DNA from 4 places in the Leclercia sp. LSNIH3 genome. Region 2 is predicted to be linked to each of the others. Evidence: predicted binding sites of a transcription regulator. Region 2 holds the regulator's gene; each other region holds the start of a gene.
The links. Region 2 encodes PurR, which represses purine synthesis genes. Its sites were predicted from a motif close to CANGCAAACGTTTGCNTG; they were not measured.
Positions count from the first base shown of each region.

Region 1: C3F35_RS11685 (NCS2 family permease) is a predicted target of PurR. The motif match lies at 2,550-2,567, and genes of this name have one in related genera.
Region 3: carA (glutamine-hydrolyzing carbamoyl-phosphate synthase small subunit) is a predicted target of PurR. The motif match lies at 1,495-1,512, and genes of this name have one in related genera.
Region 4: pyrC (dihydroorotase) is a predicted target of PurR. The motif match lies at 1,301-1,318, and genes of this name have one in related genera.

Region 1 is NZ_CP026387.1:2,409,412-2,413,174, forward strand. It holds gene C3F35_RS11675 (4'-phosphopantetheinyl transferase family protein) at 1-417, shown strand, start outside; gene C3F35_RS11680 (NADPH-dependent FMN reductase) at 438-1,004, shown strand; gene C3F35_RS11685 (NCS2 family permease) at 1,115-2,449, opposite strand; gene yieH (6-phosphogluconate phosphatase) at 2,618-3,283, shown strand; gene C3F35_RS11695 (alpha/beta hydrolase-fold protein) at 3,324-3,763, opposite strand, start outside.
Region 2 is NZ_CP026387.1:335,401-339,163, reverse strand. It holds gene punC (purine nucleoside transporter PunC) at 1-138, opposite strand, end outside; gene punR (DNA-binding transcriptional activator PunR) at 254-1,186, shown strand; gene purR (HTH-type transcriptional repressor PurR) at 1,183-2,208, opposite strand; gene cydH (cytochrome bd-I oxidase subunit CydH) at 2,504-2,593, shown strand; gene C3F35_RS01640 (MFS transporter) at 2,758-3,763, shown strand, end outside.
Region 3 is NZ_CP026387.1:1,713,898-1,717,660, forward strand. It holds gene carB (carbamoyl-phosphate synthase large subunit) at 1-23, opposite strand, end outside; gene carA (glutamine-hydrolyzing carbamoyl-phosphate synthase small subunit) at 127-1,275, opposite strand; gene dapB (4-hydroxy-tetrahydrodipicolinate reductase) at 1,731-2,552, opposite strand; gene C3F35_RS08290 (hypothetical protein) at 2,872-3,504, opposite strand; gene C3F35_RS08295 (LysR family transcriptional regulator) at 3,597-3,763, shown strand, end outside.
Region 4 is NZ_CP026387.1:583,540-587,302, forward strand. It holds gene mdtH (multidrug efflux MFS transporter MdtH) at 1-590, shown strand, start outside; gene C3F35_RS02895 (lipoprotein) at 697-1,257, shown strand; gene pyrC (dihydroorotase) at 1,367-2,413, shown strand; gene dinI (DNA damage-inducible protein I) at 2,489-2,734, shown strand; gene bssS (biofilm formation regulator BssS) at 3,004-3,258, shown strand; gene solA (N-methyl-L-tryptophan oxidase) at 3,376-3,763, shown strand, end outside.

The DNA.
Region 1 (3,763 bases), 2.1 Mb from region 2:
GCCCCGGATGGATCCCATGCCCATGACGTCTACCCGCTCTCCAGCAACGAGAACTTATGGGTGCGTAACCAGAACGATCCCTACGAAGCCAGAGCGCAGCTGATCACCCTGCGTCAGAGCATCCTTAAGCTTTCAGGCGAGGCCAGTGATTGCGCCAGCCTGCTGCAACTGTTACCTGGCTCCGGCCGTCTGCGGGCCTCCAGAGCCGGACAGGTAGAAGCTTTAAGCGACGCCGAAGACTTCCTGATCTGGTCTATCGCCGTTACTCCGGGCATTGAACGGTTAAAAATTTGGGAGTTTGACAGCCGCCTCGGATGGCACAGCCTGCCGGACGTTCCCGCCCGGGCGAACGAACCGGCCGCACGCCTGATGCGTCTGACCAGTCTTCCGGCAGAAAAAGCCATTATTCTCACCTGACCTTTCATAAAGGAGTCGTGATGTCTGATACGTTGAAGGTTGTTACGTTACTGGGAAGCCTGCGCAAGGGTTCATTTAACGGGATGGTTGCCCGCACGCTGCCGAAACTGGCGCCTGAGGGAATGGAGATTACCGCCCTACCGTCGATTGGCGATATTCCACTGTATGACGCGGATGTGCAGCAGGAAGAGGGTTTCCCGGCTGCCGTAGAAGCGCTGGCAGCGCAGATCCGCGAAGCGGACGGCGTGGTGATTGTCACCCCGGAATATAACTATTCGGTGCCGGGTGGCCTGAAGAACGCCATTGACTGGCTTTCTCGCCTGCCAGAGCAGCCGCTGGCCGGTAAACCGGTGCTGATCCAGACCAGCTCCATGGGGGCGATTGGCGGCGCGCGTTGTCAGTATCATCTGCGCCAGATCCTGGTGTTCCTGGATGCGATGGTGATGAACAAGCCGGAATTTATGGGCGGCGTGATTCAGAACAAGGTGGACCCACAGACGGGTGAAGTGATCGATCAGAGCACGCTGGACCATCTGACCGGTCAGCTGAGCGCGTTTGGGAAGTATATCCAGCGGGTTAAAGCGTAGGGGAAGAGTTCAGGGTGAGTGCGGCTGACGCCCTCACCCCGGTCCTCTCCCATAGGGAGAGGATGCAAACACTAAAAACAGCAACCTAAGTTGCTGTTTTTATTTTTTTATTATGCATCAATAAACGCAATTTTCAGCACGAACAGCAGCGCAACAACCATCACGCACGGGCTGATTTCACGCCAGCGTCCGGTGCCCGCCTTCATCACGCAGTAAGAGATAAAGCCCAGCGCAATCCCTTCGGTGATGGAGAAGCTAAACGGCATCATTACGGCGGTAATAAATGCCGGAACCGCTTCGGTCAGGTCGTCCCACTTCACGCGCGACAGACTGGAGGTCATCAGCACGCCCACGTAGATCAGCGCGCCAGCGGCCGCGTACGGCGGCACCATGCCCGCCAGCGGTGAAAGGAAGATCACCAGCAGGAACAACAGACCCACGACCACCGCGGTCAGGCCGGTACGGCCACCAACAGAAACCCCGGAAGAGGACTCGATATAGGCGGTCACGGACGAGGTGCCGATAAAGGAGCCGGTTACGGAAGAGATACTGTCCACGAACAGCGCCTGCTTCATGCGCGGGAATTTGCCCTTCTCATCCGCCAGACCGGCTTTGTCGGTCACACCAATCAGCGTCCCGGAGGAGTCAAACAGGTTTACCAGCATGAAGGAGAAGATCACCCCGGCCAGACCCAGGTTCAGCGAACCTGCCAGATCGACATGGCCAATCACGGTGGTCACGCTTGGCGGCGCAGAAACAATGCCGTTGTAGTGCACATCGCCCAACATCCAGCCCAGAAGGGTGGTAACGATAATGGAGACTAAAACCGCCGCATGGATATTGCGTGAGGCCAGAATCGCAATGATAAAGAAGCCCAGCACGCCCAGCAGCACGCTGTGAGAGGTCAGTTTACCGATGCTGACCAGCGTTTCCGGGTTTGCCACGATCACACCGGCATTTTTCAGCCCCATCATGCCAATGAAAAGACCGATACCGCTGGTGATGCCCACACGCAGGCTGACCGGGATATTGGCAATCATCCAGTAACGCACGCGGAAAATGGTCAGGATCAGCAGGCCAACCGCGCCCCAGAAGATCGCGCCCATACCCACCTGCCACGGCAGGCCCATAGCCTGCACCACCACGAAGGCGAAGAAAGCATTCAGACCCATCGCAGGTGCCAGAGCAACCGGCAGGTTAGCGAACAGCCCCATCAGGATGCTGCCGAAGGCGGCGATCAGACAGGTAGTCACGAAGACGGCGCTGGTATCCATGCCAGCAACGCCCAGAATTTGTGGGTTCACGAAAACGATATAGACCATCGTCAGGAAGGTAGTGAAACCCGCGATCACTTCGGTGCGTGCCGTTGTGCCGTGTTCGCGCAGTTTAAACACGCGCTCAAGCAAACCCGCGCCAGAAGACTGGGTAGTGTGTTGTTGACTCATTATCTATTTCCGAACAAGGAGGGAAAATCCGTCGCTATCCTATACCAAAATGCGACAATAGGGGTGGTTGAGAAGCACTTTTTTTCATTGAATTTGCTTATACGGCAACGATTGCGTCTCAACGTAATGCGGTACGTAAACGTTAAACTTGTTAAGAAAGGGAAATGCATGTCTCAGATTGATGCGGTATTTTTCGACTGCGACGGTACGTTGGTCGACAGTGAGGTCATCTGTTCCCGGGCGTATGTCACCATGTTCCAGGAATTTGGTATCACGCTCGATCTCGAAGAGACGTTCAAACGTTTTAAAGGCGTGAAGCTCTACGAAATCATCGACATTATTAACGCCGAACACGGCGTCAGCCTCGCGAAAGCGGATCTGGAGCCTGTTTACCGCGCCGAGGTCGCACGCCTCTTCGACTCAGAACTGGAAGCAATCGCCGGGGCCAGCGCCTTACTGGATGCTATGGCTGTGCCGATGTGCGTGGTCTCTAACGGCCCGGTGAGCAAAATGCAGCACTCCCTTGGCAAGTTACAAATGCTGCACCACTTCCCGGAAAAACTGTTCAGCGGCTACGATATCCAGCGCTGGAAACCCGATCCGGCCATGATGTTCCACGCGGCGAAAGCCATGAACGTCAACGTGGAGAATTGCATCCTGGTGGATGACTCCAGCGCAGGGGCGCAGGCGGGGATCGCGGCGGGCATGGAGGTGTTTTACTTCTGCGCCGATCCGCACAACCCGCCGCTCGACCATCCGAAAGTGACCACCTTTACCGATCTGGCCCAGTTGCCAGAGCTGTGGAAAGCACGCGGCTGGCACCTTACCCACTAAAACGAATAAGCCGTAAGGCGAGTCGCTTTACGGCTTTTTGCTATTTAAACAGCTTCTGGACGAATTCCGCGTAGGCAGGTCGCCAGACATCCATCTCATGGTTCAGACCCGGATACTCGTAATAATCGAATGCAATCTGGCGTTTCTCCAGCTCCTGCTTCAGCCCGGCGATATCCTTACCCGTCACCACATCTTTCTCGCCCACCACGACGGTGAAATTGCGTAGCTGCTTATTGATGGCCTGAGGATCGTTAAGTCGTGCGCTGACCCCCGCATCCGGCACCGTAGTGGTGGTCACGCCGCTAAACGTGGCCAGCCAGCCAAAGTGTTCAAGATGATTCATCCCGGAAACCAGCGCCTGATAGCCACCCTGCGACAGTCCTGCCAGCGCGCGCCCTTCGGCATCATCGCGCACGTTAAACCGCTGGCTTATCAGCGGAATGATGTCGTTCATTAGCTCCCGATCGGCAGCCTGAGCAT
Region 2 (3,763 bases):
GCTGGCGCTGATCGCAGCCGCAGGGGTTTGCAGATCCGCCTGCATAATCGAGAAGGCAGGCAGATACATATCGGTGGCAAGAAAGCCCAGCACGCTTAAGCCGCCGAGCCAGACTAAAAATCCTTTCCCGGGTTTCACTGTTTTATTTTCCTTATGGGCGCAGGTTGTCATTGCCGCAAAGTGTAGGGAGTGCAAACAGGCTTGTGAAACGCTAATATTTGGCGGTTGCGTTCAAAAATTTTGCAGGCAGAAAATGTGGTCAGAATATTCTCTTGAAGTGGTGGATGCGGTCTCGCGTAACGGCAGTTTCAGCGGTGCTGCGCAGGAGTTGCATCGCGTACCTTCAGCCATCAGCTATACCGTGCGTCAACTGGAGGAGTGGCTGGCAGTGCCGCTGTTTGAGCGTCGCCATCGCGATGTGGTTCTCACCCCGGCCGGGCTGTGGTTTCTGAAAGAGGGGCGGTCTGTTATCAAAAAAATGCAGATCACCCGCGAACAGTGTCAGCAGATCGCCAATGGCTGGCGGGGGCATATCTCTATTGCGGTGGACAACATTGTTCGTCCCGAGCGCACCCGCCAGATGATTGTCGATTTTTACCGCCACTTTTCTGACGTTGAGCTGCGGGTTTCTCAGGAGGTCTTCAACGGCGTCTGGGATGCGCTGGCAGACGGCAGGGTTGAGATGGCGATAGGTGCCACGCAGGCGATCCCGGTAGGTGGCCGCTATGCGTTCCGCGATATGGGAATGCTGAGCTGGTGCTGCGTGGTGGCCAGCCATCATCCTCTGGCTGCTCTGGACGGGCCGATCAGCGACGATATTCTGCGCAACTGGCCGTCGCTGGTACGAGAAGATACCTCCCGCTCACTGCCGAAACGGATCACCTGGCTGCTTGATAACCAGCGGCGAATTGTCGCGCCGGACTGGGAATCGTCCGCCACATGCCTCTCGGCAGGATTGTGCGTGGGCATGGTGCCGGTTCATTTTGCCCGCCCGCAAATAGCCAGCGGGAAATGGGTAGAGCTGGCGCTGGAGAATCCCTTCCCGGATGCGGCGTGCTGCCTGACCTGGCAACAAAACGATATGTCACCGGCCCTGGAATGGCTGCTGGATTATCTGGGAGACAGTGAAACGATGAACAGGGAGTGGCTGCGGGAGCCAGAGGTGCTGGCTCCCGGAGAAGATTAACGGCGATAGTCGCGGAACGGACCATCCGCAACGGAACGGCGTTCAATCAGGCGCGGATGCACTTCAATTGACTGGGACTCTTCGCGCTTGTTGACGATACGGTCCAGCAGCATGTTGAAGGCGGTCTCCCCCAGCGAATCTTTTGGCTGGTGGATGGTGGTCAACGCCGGGGTAAAGAAGCGCGCGTTGCGCACGTTATCATACCCGATCAGCGAAACGTCCTGCGGGACGCGCAGGCCCATCTCATCGGCGGCACAGAGCGCACCCATGGCCATAATATCCCCGCCACAGAAGATGGCAGTAGGGCGCGGGCTTTGGGAGAGGATCTGCTGCATTGCGCGGTAGCCGGACTCCGGTTCAAAGTCGCCCTGCACGATCCAGCTCTCTGGCACGGTAATCAACGCTTCTTCCATGGCTTTCATAAAGCCCGCCAGACGGCCGGCACCGGTGTTGCGCTCCAGCGCGCCCGGGATCACGCCGATTTCGCGGTGACCGCGTTCGATGAGGTAACGACCGGCCATGTAGCCGCCTTCAAAGGCGTTATCGATCACCGAGTCGGTGAAGTCGGCCTTCGCTTCGCCCCAGTCCATCACCACCATAGGAATATTGCGATACTCTTCCAGCATAGACAGCAGCGATTCTGGGTATTCGGAACACATCACCAGCAGACCATCGACGCGCTTTTGCGCCATCATCGACAGATAAGCCCGCTGTTTTTCGAGGCTGTTCCACGCGTTGCCGAGGATAAGGGTGTAGCCTTTCTGGAAGCAGTTCTTCTCTACCGCTTCAATGATTTCTGCGAAATAGGGCGCTTCGCTGCTGGTCGCCAGCAGGCCGATCGATTTCGTGTGATTGACCTTCAGACTGCGGGCCACGGCGCTAGGTGAGTAATGCAGCTCTTTAATGGCCGCCCAGACATTATTTCGGGTCTCTTCCGCGACAAAGCGGGTTTTGTTAATAACATGTGATACGGTTGTAGTGGAAACGTTTGCGCGTTTCGCCACGTCTTTAATTGTTGCCATCAGATGTCACTCCAGACCATATCTAAGCTCCTGAAAAACCGGTAGGTAAACGTTTGCCTTCACTCGCCCTAATTGCGCAATTTGAATTGCGGTACGCCGGGAAAACGACACAGGACGTCAGGAGGGGGTCAATGGCCGGTACGCTAATAAATTTAGCGTGGAATTTTGTCTTATCTTGGCCAAAAGGGGAAGAGCAAAAAACGATATCAATCTAAATCCAGCAAGATTTTTACCCTGAACTGTGTAAAAATGAGCAGGCTCACTCTTCATAGGGTGATTAAAAGGAGAAAAATTGATGAGTACCGATCTTAAGTTTTCGCTGATTACCACCATTATTGTTCTGAGTCTGATTGTCGCCAGCGGTCTGGTTGCGGCACTGCACTGATTGATGCGGGAGAGGCAGCTCTCCCTCGTTCCTTTACGCTGATTGTTACGCGCCCTGCAAAAATCTTTTGCTAAATTGTTAACTTCTCATTTTTTGTGATTGATGTCATGCTTTCGCCTTCATTGTTCTGTGTCGCCCGACGACACGGTGTCTGGAGTTGAAGTATGAGAATCAATTTTCCGCTGCTGGCCCTTGCCATCGGTGCCTTTGGTATTGGTACCACCGAATTTTCGCCGATGGGTCTGCTGCCGGTTATCGCCCGAGGGGTAGATGTTTCTATTCCCGCGGCAGGTATGCTGATCAGCGCCTATGCCATCGGGGTGATGGTGGGGGCACCGCTGATGACGCTGCTGCTGTCGCATCGGGGCCGCCGTAACGCCCTGATCTTCCTGATGGCGATCTTTACTGTCGGCAACGTGCTGTCGGCGCTCTCCCCGGACTACACCACCCTGATGCTGTCACGTATTCTGACCAGCCTGAACCATGGCGCATTCTTTGGCCTCGGATCGGTGGTGGCAGCCAGCGTGGTGCCAAAGCATAAGCAGGCCAGCGCCGTAGCCACCATGTTTATGGGGCTGACCATCGCCAATATTGGCGGCGTGCCTGCCGCAACCTGGATGGGTGAGGCGATTGGCTGGCGCATGTCCTTCCTGGCCACCGCGCTGCTGGGCGTGGTGTCGATGATGGCGTTGTTCTTCTCTCTGCCTTCTGGCGGTGCGGGTGAAAAGCCGGAAGTGCGCAAAGAGCTGGCGGTCCTGCTGCGTCCACAGGTGTTATCAGCCCTGCTGACCACCGTCCTGGGTGCCGGTGCGATGTTCACTCTTTATACTTATATTGCCCCGGTGCTGCATGACCTCAATCAGGCGACGCCAGCCTTTATCACCGCCATGCTGGTGCTGGTTGGCGTCGGTTTTTCCCTCGGCAACTATCTGGGCGGCAGGCTGGCTGATAAGTCCGTAACCGGCACCCTGAAAGGCTTTTTACTGCTGCTTATCGTGATCATGGTGGCGATTCCGTGGCTGGCGCGGAATGAGGTGGGCGCGGCCGTGGCGATGGTGATATGGGGTATGGCGACCTTTGCGGTGGTCCCCCCGTTGCAGATGCGCGTTATGCGCGTAGCCAGCGATGCGCCAGGGTTATCTTCTTCGGTGAATATCGGTGCCTTTAACC
Region 3 (3,763 bases), 1.4 Mb from region 2:
TTTATGTCTGTACGTTTTGGCATAGCTTCTTTCTCCGGAGAACCTGTTTATGCGCGTCGCGAGCGACTGGCAGACAAATTTTTGACGCCGTCTGCCTGAGCGCAGCAAGGCATAAACAGATTCTGATTATTTAGCGGTCTTACGGTACTGCTCAATGAGTTCGATGAAGTGATCGAACAGCGGCGCGGCATCGTGCGGGCCTGGGCTGGCTTCCGGGTGGCCCTGGAAGCTGAACGCCGGTTTGTCGGTACGATGAATCCCCTGCAGGGTGCCGTCGAAAAGCGACTTGTGCGTTACGCGCAGCGTGGCAGGCATGGAGGCTTCGTCCACCGCAAAACCGTGGTTCTGCGCGGTAATCATCACCGTGTTGTTATCAATATCTTTCACCGGGTGGTTACCACCGTGGTGGCCGAACTTCATTTTCACGGTTTTTGCACCGCTCGCCAGCGCCAGCAGCTGATGGCCGAGGCAGATACCGAATACCGGAATATCGGTTTCCAGGAAGCTCTTAATCGCGTCGATTGCGTAGTCGCATGGCGCCGGGTCACCCGGGCCGTTGGAGAGGAAGATCCCGTCCGGGTTCATCTTCAGCACGTCCTCTGCCGGGGTTTTCGCCGGCACAACGGTCAGACGGCAGCCGCGATCCACCAGCATACGCAGGATGTTGCGCTTGGCACCGTAGTCGTAGGCCACGACGTGGAACGGCAGTTCCTCTTCTTTTTTGGCTTCTGGCAGTTCGCCTGCCAGCGTCCAGCTCCCCTGAGTCCAGCTGTAGGCCTCAGCGGTGGTTACTTCTTTTGCCAGATCCATGCCGTTCAGCCCCGGGAAGGCTTTGGCTTTTTCCTGCGCCAGAGCTACATCCAGGTTATCGCCAGCGATGATGCAGCCGTTCTGGGCACCTTTTTCACGCAGCAGACGCGTCAACTTACGGGTATCGATATCGGCAATCGCCACGATGTTATGGCGCTTCAGGTAGGAAGAGAGGTCTTCGGTATTGCGGTAGTTGCTGGCAATCAGCGGCAGGTCGCGAATAATCAGACCTTGTGCATGTACCTGGGAAGACTCTTCATCAGCGGCGTTAGTGCCGACATTGCCGATATGGGGATAAGTTAGAGTGACGATTTGGCGGGAATAGGAAGGATCAGTGAGGATTTCTTGATAACCGGTCATTGAAGTATTGAAAACGACTTCCCCAACCGCCGAACCTGTTGCCCCAATGGCCCGACCGATAAACTGGGTTCCGTCTTCCAGAACCAATAGCGCTGACTTAATCAAAACACCCTCCAGAGAATATTCACTCACTTTATTTGCATATTAATGCATACCCATAGTATGAATCAATGCAAATCTGCTGCCAGTGGATTTTCGGCAAACGGCGGCATTCTGGAGATTTGACAGGGGAAAGTCAACTTAAAAAGTGGGTTTTGTTTGTTGTTTTTGCGCCACTGATGAGCTGGAAAGTAATTAACGGGCAAAAAGATCAACTAAATCACGTAAGAAAACGCTTGCGACTCAGTTTTAATAGCAAGCCCTCATCTCAAGCCCAAAAAAGTGGACCATTTGGTCAAAATTCACATTTTTGAAACAAAAATAGTGGGGATAACGTTTGTTTATGAGGGTTTAAGAAAGAAATTATATCAAAACAGACAAAATTAAAGGGCAATAAAATATTGCCCTGTGCAATCAATTGATTATGACTGCAATAACCACATCACGAAGGGTAATCATGATTATAAATTATTAAGATCAAGCACATCTCGCATGTCAAAGAGACCATCTTTCTTGCCTTTCAACCACATTGCAGAACGAACTGCCCCATTTGCAAAAGTCATCCGACTGGAGGCTTTATGGGTAATCTCAACACGCTCACCGATATCAGCAAACATCGCGGTATGTTCACCGACGATGTCGCCAGCACGGACGGTAGCAAACCCAATGGTGCCAGGCACACGTTCACCGGTATAACCCTCACGGGTATAGACCGCGCACTCTTTTAGATCTTTATCCATCGCCTGAGCGATCGCCTCACCCATCGCCAGCGCGGTGCCAGACGGGGCATCGACTTTATAACGGTGGTGCGCTTCGATAATTTCGATGTCGGTGTAATCCCCCATCACTTTCGCCGCCTTCTCCAGCAGCTTCAGCATGACGTTAACGCCTACACTGAAGTTCGCAGCGAAAACAATCGCAATCTCGTTTGATGCAGCCTGAATGGCTTGTTTACCGGCATCATCAAAACCCGTGGTGCCAATAACCATTCCTTTCCCATGCTGACGGCAAAAAGCCAGGTGGTCGAGCGTGCCTTCAGGACGAGTGAAATCGATGAAGACGTCAAAGTCATCTTTAACGGCATCCAGGCTGCTCTGCACGGTCACGCCCGTTTTCGCCACGCCTGCTAATTCACCTGCGTCGGCTCCCAGAAGAGATGAACCTTCACGCTCCAACGCCGCGCCAAGGGCCACGCCGTCCATCTGTAGTGCCGCCTGAATAAGCTGACGGCCCATACGTCCGCCCGCGCCCGCAATGGCGACACGGATCTCTGCATCATGCATAGTTATTCTCTTACGTTAAAATGATGTAAACCGCTTTCAGATTAACCAGCCCTGACGAAGGCTGCCACAGAAAACGCCGATAATTAGAATTTAATGATAAACAGGGAGAGATATCAGTTAAAGACATGATCGCCAGGATATGGCCCGCTTCCGGCCATAGAGAAAAGTACGTGGCGTTACGCGAGCCGCACCCAGCAGCCCAGGTTATGGTTCATCAATGTAACGTTCAACATGCAGTGTTGAGGATCACCGCTGAGCCTGGCATCGTTTTCAATAGAAATACCAGGCCACCCGCGATGTCGGGTTAATCACAACCCTGTTAATCGAGGCTATAGATGACGATCAACTGTCCTTTTTTCATTTTCAGCCCGAGGATTTGCATTGCCCCCACATCCGCCAGCTGTTTAACGTGCGTTCCACCGCAAAGGTAGTGCGGGAGATCGCCAAAGCGAACCTTGCGTCTGCCCGTTTCAATTTCAGTATGGCGAAGCAGGTTATCGGCTTTCCAACCGTCAATAATGGCCATCAGGGCACTGGCATCTGGCAGGGGATCCTGACCCTCGCCAGGCGTAAAGGTAATCCGCCCTTCACCAGGCCAGTGGTGGGCTTTTACCGGCTTCCAACCAAACTGCTCCCCAGCATAGCCGATCAAGTGACCTGCGCTGTGCCAGCGGGAGTGACGTTCTCTCACATCTTTATCGACTTGCATCTCCACCTCGCCTGGCGTAAGCGCTGCGGGCAGAATGTGGACGACATGATCCCCGCGCAGGGATACCGCTTCTACCGCTATCCCGGCGATCCATCCTCGATCTGCTGGCTGTCCACCGCCCTGCGGATGAAAAAGGGTCTGATTAAGTTCAATGGCGTAGCGGCCGTCAGGCTCCTCAGTGCAACGGATTACCTGTGCACGCCCTTCTGTCGCGTCACTGGTGTAATAAAGTCGTTCTGTCATGGTTGTTCTCCTCTGTACCCTGACAGTATATTCATCACTTAAGTGTCGATAATCGGCCGCTCAGACATTGCACTCTTGCCTGGTATGCACAAATGAAACCTTCTTTGCTTCCCGATCTCGCCACTTTCGTCACCATCGTAGAACATGGCAATTTTTCAACCGCAGCCCGCCTCACTGGCGCCACGCCCTCTGCGATCAGCCGCTGTGTTTCACGTCTGGAAAAAGAGATGGGATGTAAATTGCTGCACCGCACTACACG
Region 4 (3,763 bases), 250 kb from region 2:
ATAAACGCTTTATCACCTATGTGCTGACCCTGGCAGGCTATTACATGCTGGGGGTGCAGGTGATGCTGATGCTGCCAATCATGGTCAACGATGTGGCGGGCTCCGCAGCAGCGGTGAAATGGATGTACGCCATTGAAGCCTGCCTCTCTCTTTCTCTGCTCTACCCGATTGCCCGCTGGAGTGAAAAACGGTTCCGTCTTGAGCACCGTCTGATGGCGGGGCTGCTGCTGATGTCCCTGAGCATGCTGCCCATCGGCATGGTAGATTCCCTGCAACAGCTATTTATGCTGATCTGCCTGTTCTATATCGGCTCGATCATTGCCGAACCGGCCCGGGAAACCCTGAGCGCCGAACTGGCTGACCCGCGCTCGCGGGGAAGCTATATGGGCTTTAGCCGTCTTGGGCTGGCGATTGGCGGCGCGCTGGGGTATGCCGGTGGCGGCTGGTTATTTGATGCCGGAAAAGTCTTCCACCAGCCTGAGTTGCCGTGGGTCATGCTGGCGTTGATCGGGGTTCTCACCTTCTTTGCGCTGGGCTGGCAGTTCAGCCATAAACGTCGCGTGCCCGGCATTCTGGAACCCGGCACCTGATCGACGGGCAGACGCAGATATCAGTTTTTTCTGCTGGTCTGCCACTCTCTCCCCTGACATACTGGCGCGTCAGGATTGAAGCGCTGACACTATGTCGAGGAAAACCATGAAAAAATTCGTTATTGCCACTGCGTTGATCGTCAGCGGCCTGCTGGTTGGTTGTAATCAGCTCACCCAGTACACCGTCAGTGAACAAGAGATCAATCAGGCCCTGCAAAAGCGCAATAACTTTGCGAAAGATATTGGCGTCCCGGGTGTGGCCGATGCGCATATTGTCCTGACCAACCTCGCCAGCCAGATTGGCCGTGAAGAGCCGAACAAAGTGATGCTCTCCGGGGATGCAAGCCTGGATATGAACTCGCTGTTCGGCAGCCAGAAAGCCAATATCAAACTGAAATTAAAAGCGCTGCCGGTCTTCAATAAAGACCAGGGCGCAATCTATCTGCAGCAGATGGAGATTACCGACGCTGTGGTGTCCCCGGATAAAATGAAACCGGTTCTGCAAACGCTGATGCCCTACCTGAATCAGTCGCTGCAAAACTACTTCAACCACCAGCCGGCCTACATCCTGCGTGAAGACAACAGCAAGGGCGAAGCGCTGGCGAAAAAGTACGCAAAAGGGATCGAAGTGAAACCGGGTGAGATTGTTATCCCCTTCGTCGATTAACCTCTGAGGCGCTTCGGCGCCTTTTTTTGCGGAAAAGAGTGCAAACGAAAACGTTTCCCTCTATTCTTTGTGTCCGGCAAAAATCATCTCACTCAGCCGGAGCCTATCCATGACTGCACCTTCCCAGGTTTTGAAAATTCGCCGCCCAGACGACTGGCATATCCATCTTCGCGATGGCGATATGCTCAACACTGTCGTGCCGTATACCAGTGAAATTTATGGCCGCGCGATTGTTATGCCAAACCTGGTACCGCCCGTCACCACGGTCAACGCGGCGATTGCCTATCGTCAGCGCATTCTTGCTGCCGTCCCTGCCGGTCACGATTTTACCCCGCTGATGACCTGTTATCTGACCGACACGCTCGATCCAAACGAGATCGAACGCGGCTTTAACGAAGGGGTCTTTACCGCCGCCAAGCTCTATCCGGCCAACGCCACCACCAACTCCAGCCATGGCGTGACCAGCATTGATGCGATTATGCCGGTGCTGGAGCGCATGGAAAAACTGGGAATGCCACTGCTGGTGCATGGCGAAGTCACCCATGCCGAGATCGACATCTTCGACCGCGAAGCGCGTTTTATCGAGTCTGTGATGGAACCGCTGCGCCAGCGCCTGCCGGGTCTGAAAGTGGTGTTTGAACACATCACGACCAAAGATGCGGCCGAGTACGTGCGCGACGGTAACGAACTGCTGGCCGCTACCATCACTCCGCAGCACCTGATGTTCAACCGCAACCACATGCTGGTAGGCGGCGTGCGCCCACACCTCTATTGCCTGCCGATCCTCAAGCGTAATATCCACCAGCAGGCGCTGCGTGAACTGGTCGCCAGCGGCTTTGAGCGCGCCTTCCTCGGCACCGACTCTGCCCCGCATGCCCGTCACCGCAAAGAGGCCAGCTGTGGCTGCGCAGGCTGCTTCAACGCCCCTACCGCACTGGCCAGCTACGCCCAGGTGTTTGATGAGATGAACGCCCTGCAACACTTCGAGGCCTTCTGCTCCCTGAACGGCCCTCGCTTCTACGGCCTGCCGGTCAATGAGACCTACGTTGAGCTGGTGCGTGAAGAGAGCCCCGTGGTGGAGTCTATTGCGCTGACGGATGACACGCTGATCCCGTTCCTTGCGGGTGAAACCGTGCGCTGGACGGTGAAAGGTTAAAAATTGTTGGCCCCCCTGTTGTAAGTTCCACAATATGACTGTATAAATAAACAGTATATTACACAGGGGGCAACTATGCGTATCGAAGTCACCATTGCCAGAACAACTGCTTTGCCTGCTGGTGCGCTGGACGCGCTGGCGGGTGAATTTTCCCGCCGTATAAATGACTCCTTTCCCGAACGCGAAGGTGCTGTCACCGTGCGTTATGCCGGGTCTAACAATCTTTCGGTTATCGGTGGTGCCAAAGAAGATAAAGAACGCATCAGCGAAATTTTACAGGAAACCTGGGAAAGCGCTGACGACTGGTTTATTACCGATTAATTTTCTCCCTCTTTGTTTTTTTTGCCGGGTCGCCCCGGCTTTTTTTCATTTTCATAACGGAACTGCGAATAATCTGACTGACTCCATCAAAAATCATCTGCAAGATGATGTTTTAATGTTCAAACAATCCTAAAAGACACAAAAATGTCTTGCTCCCTGTTTCTTTTTCCCTTCATAAGCCTTATTTATTGATATACTGAAATTGCTTCAGAAAAACACGCATTGAACCTCACAGTCGTTGTCTTTTAACACGTATTCAGGGGGTTATGATGGAAAAGAATAATGAAGTCATCCAGACACATCCACTTGTTGGCTGGGATATCAGCACTGTAGATAGCTACGACGCACTGATGCTGCGTTTGCATTACCAGACCCCGGACCACCCTGACACCGAAGAAGCGGAGGTTGGGCAGACGCTATGGTTAACAACAGATGTTGCACGTCAGTTTATTTCTATTTTAGAAGCCGGTATTGCAAAAATAGAATCCAGTGACTACGAGGCAAATGAGTACCAGCGACATTAATGTAATGTCTCATTCTCACCCCAAAAGGCACCTCACGGTGCCTCATTTATTTCGCCCTTGTATAACCGTCCGGTCTTAATTACCCTGCTAAGCAACGAAACGCGTAAAGAGAACCAGATGAAATACGATCTAATTATTATTGGCAGCGGATCTGTCGGTGCAGCGGCAGGTTATTACGCAACCCGGGCGGGGCAAAACGTACTAATGATTGATGCCCATATGCCGCCGCATACCGAAGGCAGCCACCACGGCGACACCCGCCTGATGCGTCATGCTTACGGAGAAGGTGAACGCTATGTGCCGCTGGTATTGCGTGCGCAGGCGCTATGGGATGAACTGGCCCAAATCAGCGGTGAGCCGGTCTTTGAACGCACCGGCGTCGTCAATCTCGGGCCGTCTGAGTCGTCCTTCCTGGCAAACGTTGAGCAAAGCGCCCGTCAGTTCAATCTTAACCTTGAGCGGCTTGACGCGGCGGCGGTGATGAAACGCTGGCCTGAAATTCAGG